Regions from separate parts of the Paenibacillus sp. FSL P2-0322 genome, predicted to be linked through region 3. Evidence: predicted binding sites of a transcription regulator. Region 3 holds the regulator's gene; each other region holds the start of a gene.

The links. Region 3 encodes Rex, which represses fermentation and respiration genes when NADH is low (regulators of the CRP and FNR family bind a similar motif). Its sites were predicted from a motif close to TTGTGAAATATTTCACAA; they were not measured.
Region 1: the regulator Rex is predicted to act here: its motif matches at 1,642-1,659, upstream of pflB (formate C-acetyltransferase).
Region 2: the regulator Rex is predicted to act here: its motif matches at 1,671-1,688, upstream of nirB (nitrite reductase large subunit NirB).

Annotation. Positions count from the first base shown of each region.
Region 1 is NZ_CP150243.1:3,647,555-3,650,772, forward strand. Features, by position in the region: gene pflB (formate C-acetyltransferase) at 1-1,608, opposite strand, end outside; gene adhE (bifunctional acetaldehyde-CoA/alcohol dehydrogenase) at 1,937-3,218, opposite strand, start outside.
Region 2 is NZ_CP150243.1:744,979-748,196, forward strand. Features, by position in the region: gene MKY24_RS03400 (beta-glucoside-specific PTS transporter subunit IIABC) at 1-867, shown strand, start outside; gene MKY24_RS03405 (DUF4867 family protein) at 864-1,535, shown strand; gene nirB (nitrite reductase large subunit NirB) at 1,795-3,218, shown strand, end outside.
Region 3 is NZ_CP150243.1:3,490,560-3,493,777, forward strand. Features, by position in the region: gene MKY24_RS15215 (amidohydrolase) at 1-859, opposite strand, end outside; gene MKY24_RS15220 (redox-sensing transcriptional repressor Rex) at 846-1,499, opposite strand; gene dinG (ATP-dependent DNA helicase DinG) at 1,544-3,218, opposite strand, start outside.

The DNA.
Region 1 (3,218 bases), 160 kb from region 3:
ACTCAAGGAGTCGGTAGCAACTGACAGACCCGCAATACCACAAGCCATGGTGCGGAGAATATCACGATCATGCAACGCCATTTCAATGCGTTCGTAGCTATATTTATCATGCATGTAGTGAATAACATTCAAAGTGTTCATGTACAGTTTTGCCAACCATTCCATCATAGGTTTGAAGCGGCTCAACACTTCTTCATATTCCAGAACTTCGCCTGTAATGGCTGGGAATTCAGGCCCTACTTGGACGCCAGATTTTTCATCTTTACCACCGTTAATTGCATACAGCAGAGCTTTAGCCAAGTTGGCACGAGCACCAAAGAATTGCATTTGTTTACCGATTTTCATTGCCGATACACAACAAGCAATACCATAATCGTCTCCATAAATCGGACGCATCAGATCGTCATTCTCGTACTGAATGGAGCTAGTTTCAATAGAAACTTTCGCACAATATTTTTTGAAGCCTTCAGGCAATTTTTCCGACCACAGTACAGTCAGATTCGGCTCCGGTGCAGGTCCCAGATTGTAGAGGGTGTGCAGGAAACGGAAGCTGTTTTTAGTTACCCGAGTTTCTCCAGTTACGGACATACCACCAATGGACTCAGTAACCCAAGTTGGATCTCCACTGAACAGTTCATTATAGTCAGGTGTGCGCAAGAACTTAACAATACGCAATTTCATAACAAAATGATCGACCAGTTCTTGAGCTTGTTCTTCTGTCATTGTACCCTCTTCCATATCACGTTGAGAGTAAATATCAAGGAAGGAAGATACACGTCCTAAGGACATTGCTGCACCATTTTGTTCTTTGATTGCTGCAAGATATCCAAAATATACCCATTGGAAAGCTTCTTTCGCATTGTTAGCAGGTTTTGAGATATCAAAACCGTGTTCAGCAGCCATTTGTTTCAGTTCATTCAAAGCACGAATTTGTTCGGAAATTTCCTCACGCAGACGAATTACATCTTCTTCCATGGAATCAACTTCAAGGCTTTTCAGTTGCAGTTTTTTATCTTGGATCAAGAAGTCTGCACCATACAAAGCTACACGACGATAGTCACCGATAATACGACCACGACCGTATGCATCTGGCAGACCAGTAATGATACCAGCTTTACGAGCTGCTCTCATTTCATCTGTATAAGCGTCAAATACACCTTGGTTGTGAGTTTTACGAATATGAGTGAAGATATCAATGATACTTTCTGGTACTTCAAAACCATAGGCTTTGCAAGCGTCGATCATCATCCGAATTCCACCAAACGGCTGCAAAGAGCGTTTGAATGGAGCATCTGTTTGTACACCGACAATTTGCTCTTTATCCCGGTCCAGATAACCCGGCTTATGTGAAATAATAGTGGATGGCGTATTCACGTCTACATCAAGCACGCCGCCGTTTGCCAGCTCTTTTTTGGTAAGATCGGATACAATATCCCACAGTGCAGTTGTGTTGGCGGTAGGACCAACCAAAAATTCTTCATTGCCAACATAAGGTAAGATATTGGTTTCAATAAAATCGTTGACGTTGACTTCTTTAGTCCATTTGCCTTTTTTAAAACCTCTCCAGCCAGATTGTTGCTCTTGTAATTCTCTCTCAATCACCGACATGTAAATCCCTCCAAATTGTTTGGTCTTCCGGACTTGTGATTTTTTTCACGATAAAGCTATTTCTTGAGCCCGGCCTGTTCACCGATGCCTTACGCTCAGTGTCGGGACCTTTCTTACACCCTTATTGTAGAATAATGATAGAGTGTAGTATGTGATAAAAATCACAACATGAGTGATTTTTATCACTTTATTTTCCCTAGCTTCGCGCCTATATCCTTAGCCTTGCCGTTCACCTCCCTTCCCAAACCAACAGGCCCTCTATATAGAGAGCCTGCATCGGTATTGAACGAGAAAATGCTTTTTCACAAGCCTCTTCGTACCTATTATATTATTGGTCAAAACGTCCGTAGAAGGCATTGCGATAGACATCAGCCAACTCCGTAACCAGTGGCAACTTCGGATTCGCAGTTGTACATTGATCTTCAAATGCGCGGTCAGCCAGATAGTCTACACGTGATTCGAAATCCTTCGCATCGAAACCGATTTGTTGGAACGATTCCTCGATACCGAGTGTTTTGTTCATCTTACGGATTGCTTCGATCAAGCTGTTAACCCCTTCTTCGGTGGTGCGTGCAGGCAGTCCCAGTATGCGCGCGATTTCTGCATAACGCTCATCCGCAACAAAGTGCGAATATTTAGGGAACGAAGCAAATTTTGTCGGTTTTTTCGCATTATAGCGAATAACGTGCGGCAGCAAAATGGCATTCGTGCGGCCATGCGCTGTATGGTATTGTCCACCCCATTTATGTGCAAGACTGTGGTTAATACCCAAGAATGCATTAGCAAACGCCATACCAGCAAGTGTGGAAGCATTATGCATTTTTTCACGAGCCAGCTTATCACCGATCAGAGCCGATTGTTCTAGGTATTGGAATACCAATTGAATGGCTTTAATTGCCAGACCATCTGTGTAATCATTAGCCATTACGGACACGTAAGCCTCGATAGCATGTGTCAGAACGTCCATACCTGTGTCCGCTACAGCTGTTTTAGGCAGCGAATATACAAACACTGGGTCAATAATTGCCACATCAGGAGTCAACTCATAGTCAGCCAGCGGGTACTTCGTGTTACCCAGGTTTTTGTCCGTAATTACTGCAAACGATGTAACTTCGGAACCTGTACCCGAGGTTGTAGGGATAGCTACAAATTGTGCTTTTTGGCCCAGACGTGGGTACTTGTAAATCCGTTTACGGATATCCATGAATTTTTGTTTTAAGTTATTGAAATCAGTATCTGGATATTCATAGAACATCCACATGCCTTTAGCCGCATCCATTGGCGAACCGCCGCCCAGTGCGATGATGCAATCCGGTTGGAAACGTCTCATCATTTCTGTACCACGTTCTACCGTAACTGTCGATGGATCTGGCTCTACTTCAGAGAACACTTCGATAGCTACCGGTGTTTGGCGTTGATGCAGATAATGAATAACACGATCCACATATCCCAGTTTTACCATCATAGGGTCCGTGATAATGGCTACACGTGTGATATCAGGCATTTTAGCAAGATACTGTGTCGAATTTTTTTCAAAATAGATTTTGGAAGGTACTTTGAACCATTGCATATTCACCGTCCGTTTCGCCACCCTTTTCACATTAATCAAA
Region 2 (3,218 bases), 2.7 Mb from region 3:
GCACAAGCAGGTGCGGCACTGGGTGTATTCCTTAAAACCAGAAATCCAAAAGTGAGAGCGATTGCCGGGCCTGCAGCGATAACAGGTTTGTTTGGCATCACGGAACCGATCATCTACGGGATTAGTATCCGCTACAAAAAACCGTTCGTATGGGCTATTATCGGGGGCGCTATCGCCGGGGCAATCACAGGTGCGGCGGGTTCCGTGGCAATTGCTCCAGGTATACCGGGCTTGGCATCCCTGCCGATATTCTTCGGCACAGGATTTGCCGGATTCGTAATTGCCATTATCGTAGCTTATATATTCACAGCCATTACCACGTATTTCTTTGGATTTAATGATTCCATGGAAACAGAAATGATTGCAGTCCATGAAGAGAAGAAAGAAGCTGCAACCCCAGCTCCTGCGCTAACGAACGAGAATATTTCCAGCCCGCTGACGGGTACTGTCAAACCGTTATCCGAGATATCTGATGAAGTGTTCTCTACTGGAGCCATGGGTAAAGGCGTTGCTATTGTGCCTGAGGATGGCAAACTGCTCTCTCCATTCAACGGAACTATAGCTAATGCCTTCCGTACAGGCCATGCGATTGGTATTGTATCGGATGGAGGAACGGAGATCTTGGTTCACATCGGTATGGACACCGTCAAGTTGAAAGGACAGCATTTTAAAACGCATATCTCAGAAGGGGATCGGGTTACCAAAGGTCAACTGCTGGTCGAGTTTGATATTGGAGCAATTAAAGCTCTGGGCTATGACATGACTACACCGATTATTGTGACGAATACAGCCGAATACTCTGACGTTAAGGTGCTGGGAAATAACCGAGTGTACACAGGAGATTCATTGCTGGAGGTCAAGCTATGAAGACTACGGAAAGACTAAATCAAATCAATGCACCTTTGGTTATTTATGAGGTAATGAGCGAAGCATTCCGCCCGTATGGAAGGCTGCTGCCTCATTTTAATACCACAGAGCTTATCAAGTATGCAAAAGAAACGACCAGCGTACCCGATCAGGGAAACCATTATGTACCTTCGGTCGCAGAACTCGAAGACTTCGGTGTAATTCACCGGATTCAAGATGAGGTGTACGGCCAACTTCCAATTCAGGCTGGTTTTTGCGCAGGTCAGAATACGGGTCTGACCGGGCTGGAATATCATCAGGGCAGCGAGGTGGTGATTGCCGCTACAGACTGTATTCATCTTGTCGGCAGAGTACAGGACATTGAGGACAATTCCTATGACAGTGCAAATGTTCAGGTGTTTTTTCAGCCTAAAAACACGGTTGTCGAGATATATTCAACGACACTTCATTATGCTCCCTGTAAAGTTGACAGTGAAGGATATTTGACGATTGTGATCCTTCCGGCAGGAACGAATATGCCACTTGAAGCGGGAGAAGGTAGCCGGGGGAACCTACTGCTGACTAAGAAAAATAAATTTCTTATGGTTCATAGTACACAGATGGAAAAAATCGCGGCTGGCGTCCATCCCGGGCTGCACGGGAAGTTGCTGAATATTTCTCCCATTTGAGTCAAAGTCCATCATTCATAAATTAAACTAAGGGACCAGCTAGCTGGTCCTTTTTTTTAACTCAATTTCAGCTGCTTACCTTTATCCCTTGAAGCAGAATAGGGAAATCCCTAAATATTTTTAATTTGAACTACATTGTGATTCTAATCACATATAGCTCTATCTGCTGCATTAAAATAGAAGCATAAGCAATATTCATAGGAACGTAGGAGATGTCGTCGGATAGGAAGCATCGTCGAATGAATGGAGGAACCGGTATATGATAAACAGTAAACAAAAACTTGTGGTTATAGGGAACGGGATGGCTGGTATCAATACGGTCGAACAAATTTTGAAATTAACGGATAAGTATGAAATTACGGTCCTGGGAAATGAGCCGCATCCGAACTATAACAGGATCATGCTCTCTTATGTGTTGGAAGGTAGTAAAACGATTGATGATATCATACTGAACGATTTGCAATGGTACGCGGATCAAGGGATTACTTTATATACAGGAAAAATGGTGAAAAGCATTGACGGTGAGAACAAGAAGATTCGCACCGAAGACGGACTGGAAATTGATTATGATGTAGCTTTGGTAGCTACTGGTTCACAATCATTTATTCTGCCTATTCCGGGTAAAGAATTACCGGGTGTCATCGGTTTCCGAGATATCGCCGATTGCTCGGCAATGCTTGAGGCAGCAAAGACCTTTAAAAAGGCAGCTGTCATTGGTGGAGGCCTATTGGGGCTGGAAGCAGCTAAAGGCTTGGTCAACCTGGGTATGGATGTTACGGTCGTTCATTTAATGGAGGATTTGATGGAACGCCAGCTGGACCGGGAAGCCTCTGCGATGCTGAAAACAGAACTAGAACGCCAGGGAATCAAGTTTGCTATGCAAATGCAAACTGCGGAGGTGTACGGTCAAGATCGGGTACAAGGACTGCGGTTTTCAGACGGAAGCGAGCTGGAAGCGGATTTGGTCGTTATGGCCGTCGGGATCAAACCTAATATTCAGGTGGCTGTGCAAAGTGGCATGGAAACGAACCGTGGTATTGTAGTCGATGATTTGATGAGAACCTCCGTGCCGGATGTATATGCTGTAGGGGAATGTGTTGAACACCGCGGAACCTGTTACGGCTTGGTAGCTCCGCTGTTTGAACAGGGGAGTGTAATTTCCAAACATTTGGCAGGTGCGGATACTGAAGGTTATATGGGATCGGTGGTTTCCACCAAGCTCAAAATTTCAGGGGTGGATGTTTTCTCAGCTGGCGAATTCATAACCCAGCCTGAACATACGGTGATTGTTGCAAAGGATGAGTGGAAGCGCACATACAAAAAAGTGCTGCTTCGTGAAAATAAGATTGTAGGAACTGTACTGTTTGGCGATGTGAGCGAATCTGCTAGCCTTCAAAAATATGTGCGTCAGCAAACGTTGATGACTGATGAGATATATGGACAGATCATGGGTACTGGATGCAGCAAGGACGGGGCGAAATCATTATCCGCTGAAACGATGGCTGATGATGAAATTGTCTGTGGCTGTAACGGTGTAACCAAAAAGACGATTGTGGATGCGATTAATGATAATGGACTGACCACAGTCGATGAAATTAAGGCATGTACCGGAGCAACGCGTTCCTGTGGAGGGTGTAAGCCGGTTGTAGAGCAAATTCTGCAGTACGTTCTTGGAGACAGCTT
Region 3 (3,218 bases):
CTCTTGCCACACCACTTGCCAGCTTCAAGTTGCTACCCGGATTGTGCGAAACCGCTACACCACGTTCAGCCAGTAAAGCTATTTCTTCGTCGTTCAAATGAACGCCATGGGCAATAAGCGAAGGACGGGAGAAAAAGCCAAGCTTATCCAAATGTGCAACTGGACGCAAACCGTAGTCGCGTACGTTTTGCTCCACTTCGGCGATCGTCTCAGACATGTGCGTATGCAGTGGCAAGTCCAGATCATGCGCTGCTTGTACGAATTTTTCAATAAACGCAGGTGGACATGTGTATGGCGCGTGCGGAGACATCATCGTTGTAATACGCCCGTCTGCTTTACCATGCCAGTTACGCGCAAAAGTCACGGCCTCAGCCAGCTTGATTCGCTGTTCTTCTTCCGAGCATAGTCCAATTGCTCCACGCATCAGACTTGCACGAATACCTGACTCTTCAGCTACACGAGCCACCTCATCCATATGATCGTACATGTCCAGGAAGGTCGTTGTTCCACCTTTCAGCATTTCCAGCACAGACAAGGACGTACCCCAGTACACGTCCGTAGATGTAAACTTGGCTTCCATAGGCCACATTTTCTCCTGAAGCCATACTTGAAGTGCCAAGTCATCTCCATGCCCACGCAGCAGAGACATCGCCGCATGACCATGAGTATTAATCAGACCAGGTAAAAACAATAGCCCCTTACCATCGATCGCTTCCGTCTCTTCCTCACCCGCAGGCAAAGTTTCGCCAATATAAGTAATACGGCTATCCTCCACAATCATAAAACCATGGACTACCCCAGCTTCTGATCCATTTACGGCAAAAGAGCCGTTTTTAATCATCCATTTATTCACTGTCATATTGTGTTTCTTCCTTTCCGTCCTCCAAATAATAAGCGAGGCTAAGCAAATCAGTTGTAAAGTCTGTGGCATGAATCCGAATGTTGGCCGGTGCCTTGAGAGTAGTCGGTGCAAAGTTCAGGATCGCTCCAATTCCGCTCTCAATAAGCCTGTCAGCCACGTGCTGTGCTTCAAAATCAGGTACGGTAATAATCCCGATTCGAATGTTTTTTTCTTTCACAGTCGCTTCCAGTTCATCCATCGGTTGAACGACCAATGTATTGATCTTGGTCCCTACCTTATCCGGAAACGCATCAAATACTGCGACAATCTTCATATTGTCTTTTAAATAAGCGTTATAATTCGAAAGGGCTTGCCCCAGATTACCCGCACCGACCAATACGACATTAATTTGCTGGTCGATTTTCAGGATATGGCGTATTTTCTCAATTAGATAAGAAACATCATAACCGATACCCTTCCGACCAAAATCTCCAAAATAGGCGAGATCTTTACGGATTTGGGCCGGGTTCAAATCTAGCCTCTGTCCCAACTCTTGAGAAGAGACCGTAGCCACCTCCCGTTTGTGAAGTGCATTCAGATAACGTAAATATACGGGTAACCTCCGTACGACAGCCTCTGAAATTTTATCTGATTTCATACTTGCTCCCCCTAATTGTAACGAACATACTTAGTGTCCGTCCGTTATGCCTCTGTCTCCGGGGCGGATTGGAGCCATTCGGCGATGCGGGGCACCATTTGCTCCGATGGCATATGCTCCATTTTTGGTCCCGGTAACGAGTACAAAAAGTGCTTTCCGTAATAGGATTCGATCACACGCGTATCGTAAACGATAACGACCCCGTGGTCGCTCGCTGTACGTACTAACCGACCAAATCCCTGTTTGAAGCGAATGACCGCTTGTGGTACAGACAGCTTCATAAATGGATTCTTCTTCTGCTGCTGAAGCAGCTCGCTTTTTGCCTCCAGCAACGGGTGATTCGGCGGTTGAAACGGCAAGCGAACAATGGCCAGGCAAGTCAGAGCCTTTCCTGGAATATCGACGCCTTCCCAGAAGCTGCTGGTTCCCAGCAATACAGAAGCTTTGGCTTCCTGAAAACGGCGGGTTAGCTTGCTGCGACTCCCACTGTCCACACCTTGTCCCAGCACAGTAATTTCGCTGGATGCTAAGGCCTCTTTGAGCGGCTCATACACTTGCCGGAGCATCCGATAGGAAGTAAACAGAACGAGCATTCTCCCCCGCGTCGCCTGAGCAGTCGCTCCTAGAGAGCTAACGAGCATATCTACAAAGTGTGCATCTCCTACACTGCCCTTCACGCTTGGGAAATCCCGTGGAATGACCAGCAACACCTGATCCCTGTAATTAAAGGGTGACGGGAGCTGCGAAGTCATCAGCCGCTCTTGATCTGCGGCCTCCTGCAAGCCGAGCTGATCGATCATGTACTGAAACGACTTATCTACCGATAAGGTAGCAGACGTCAGAATAATGCTTCTTTTTTTGTCAAAAAACATTTCTTTCAACTGGCGGCTCACATCGACGGGCACCGCATAAAATTGCAATGATTTACTACGGAATTGCCCACTCGCTTCGAGCCAGTATACGGTTGTTTCATCATCGAGTCGGATAAAAAAGCGCAAATTTTCTCGGATTCCCGCCAAATCCTTGAGCAGACCCGTGATATCTGTAATAAGGCTATCTGCCGCATAATCGTCATGTTCTTCCTTGACGTCCAGCATCAGCTTGTCGCCCTTGCGCAAAATTTCGCTCATCGTTACATATAGCTGATTTTCCAAAGCACCCGCCTGATCCCACTTTGCAGGCTTGGCCGAAGGTTTGAGACGGGAAGAAAACTGTCCTGTTTCACCCGGTGTCGCATCGCTTCGCTCTGGCAACATGCCAAACAGCTTGTCGCTTAGCAGGTCCCAAGTTTCCTTAACCTCTAACACGAGCGGATACATCTGGTCGATGGTTGAAGCCCAATCCGCCGACTTCTCGTGCCCCGATTTTGCCAACTGTTGACGAAGTGAAGGCAGTTGTCCATTCTTGCTGTCTTTGAACAGTCGCGTCAGTGTATGCACGAGTGTGAAATATTTCATATGCATACCTAGGTGCTTACCAGCTACTTCCTCCAGGTGATGGGCTTCATCAATCACCAGATGTTCATAGCTCGGCAACAACTGGTGACTGGCTTTGACGTCTGTGAACAACTTAGAGTGATTCGTAATAACGACATCCGCTATCCCTGCTTCATGGCGTGCACGATGATAATAACATTTGCGGAACCATGGACAAGAACGACCAAGACAGGACTCTGAATCACTCGCCACCGTTTCCCAGAAATCCCCTCCACGGTTGCTC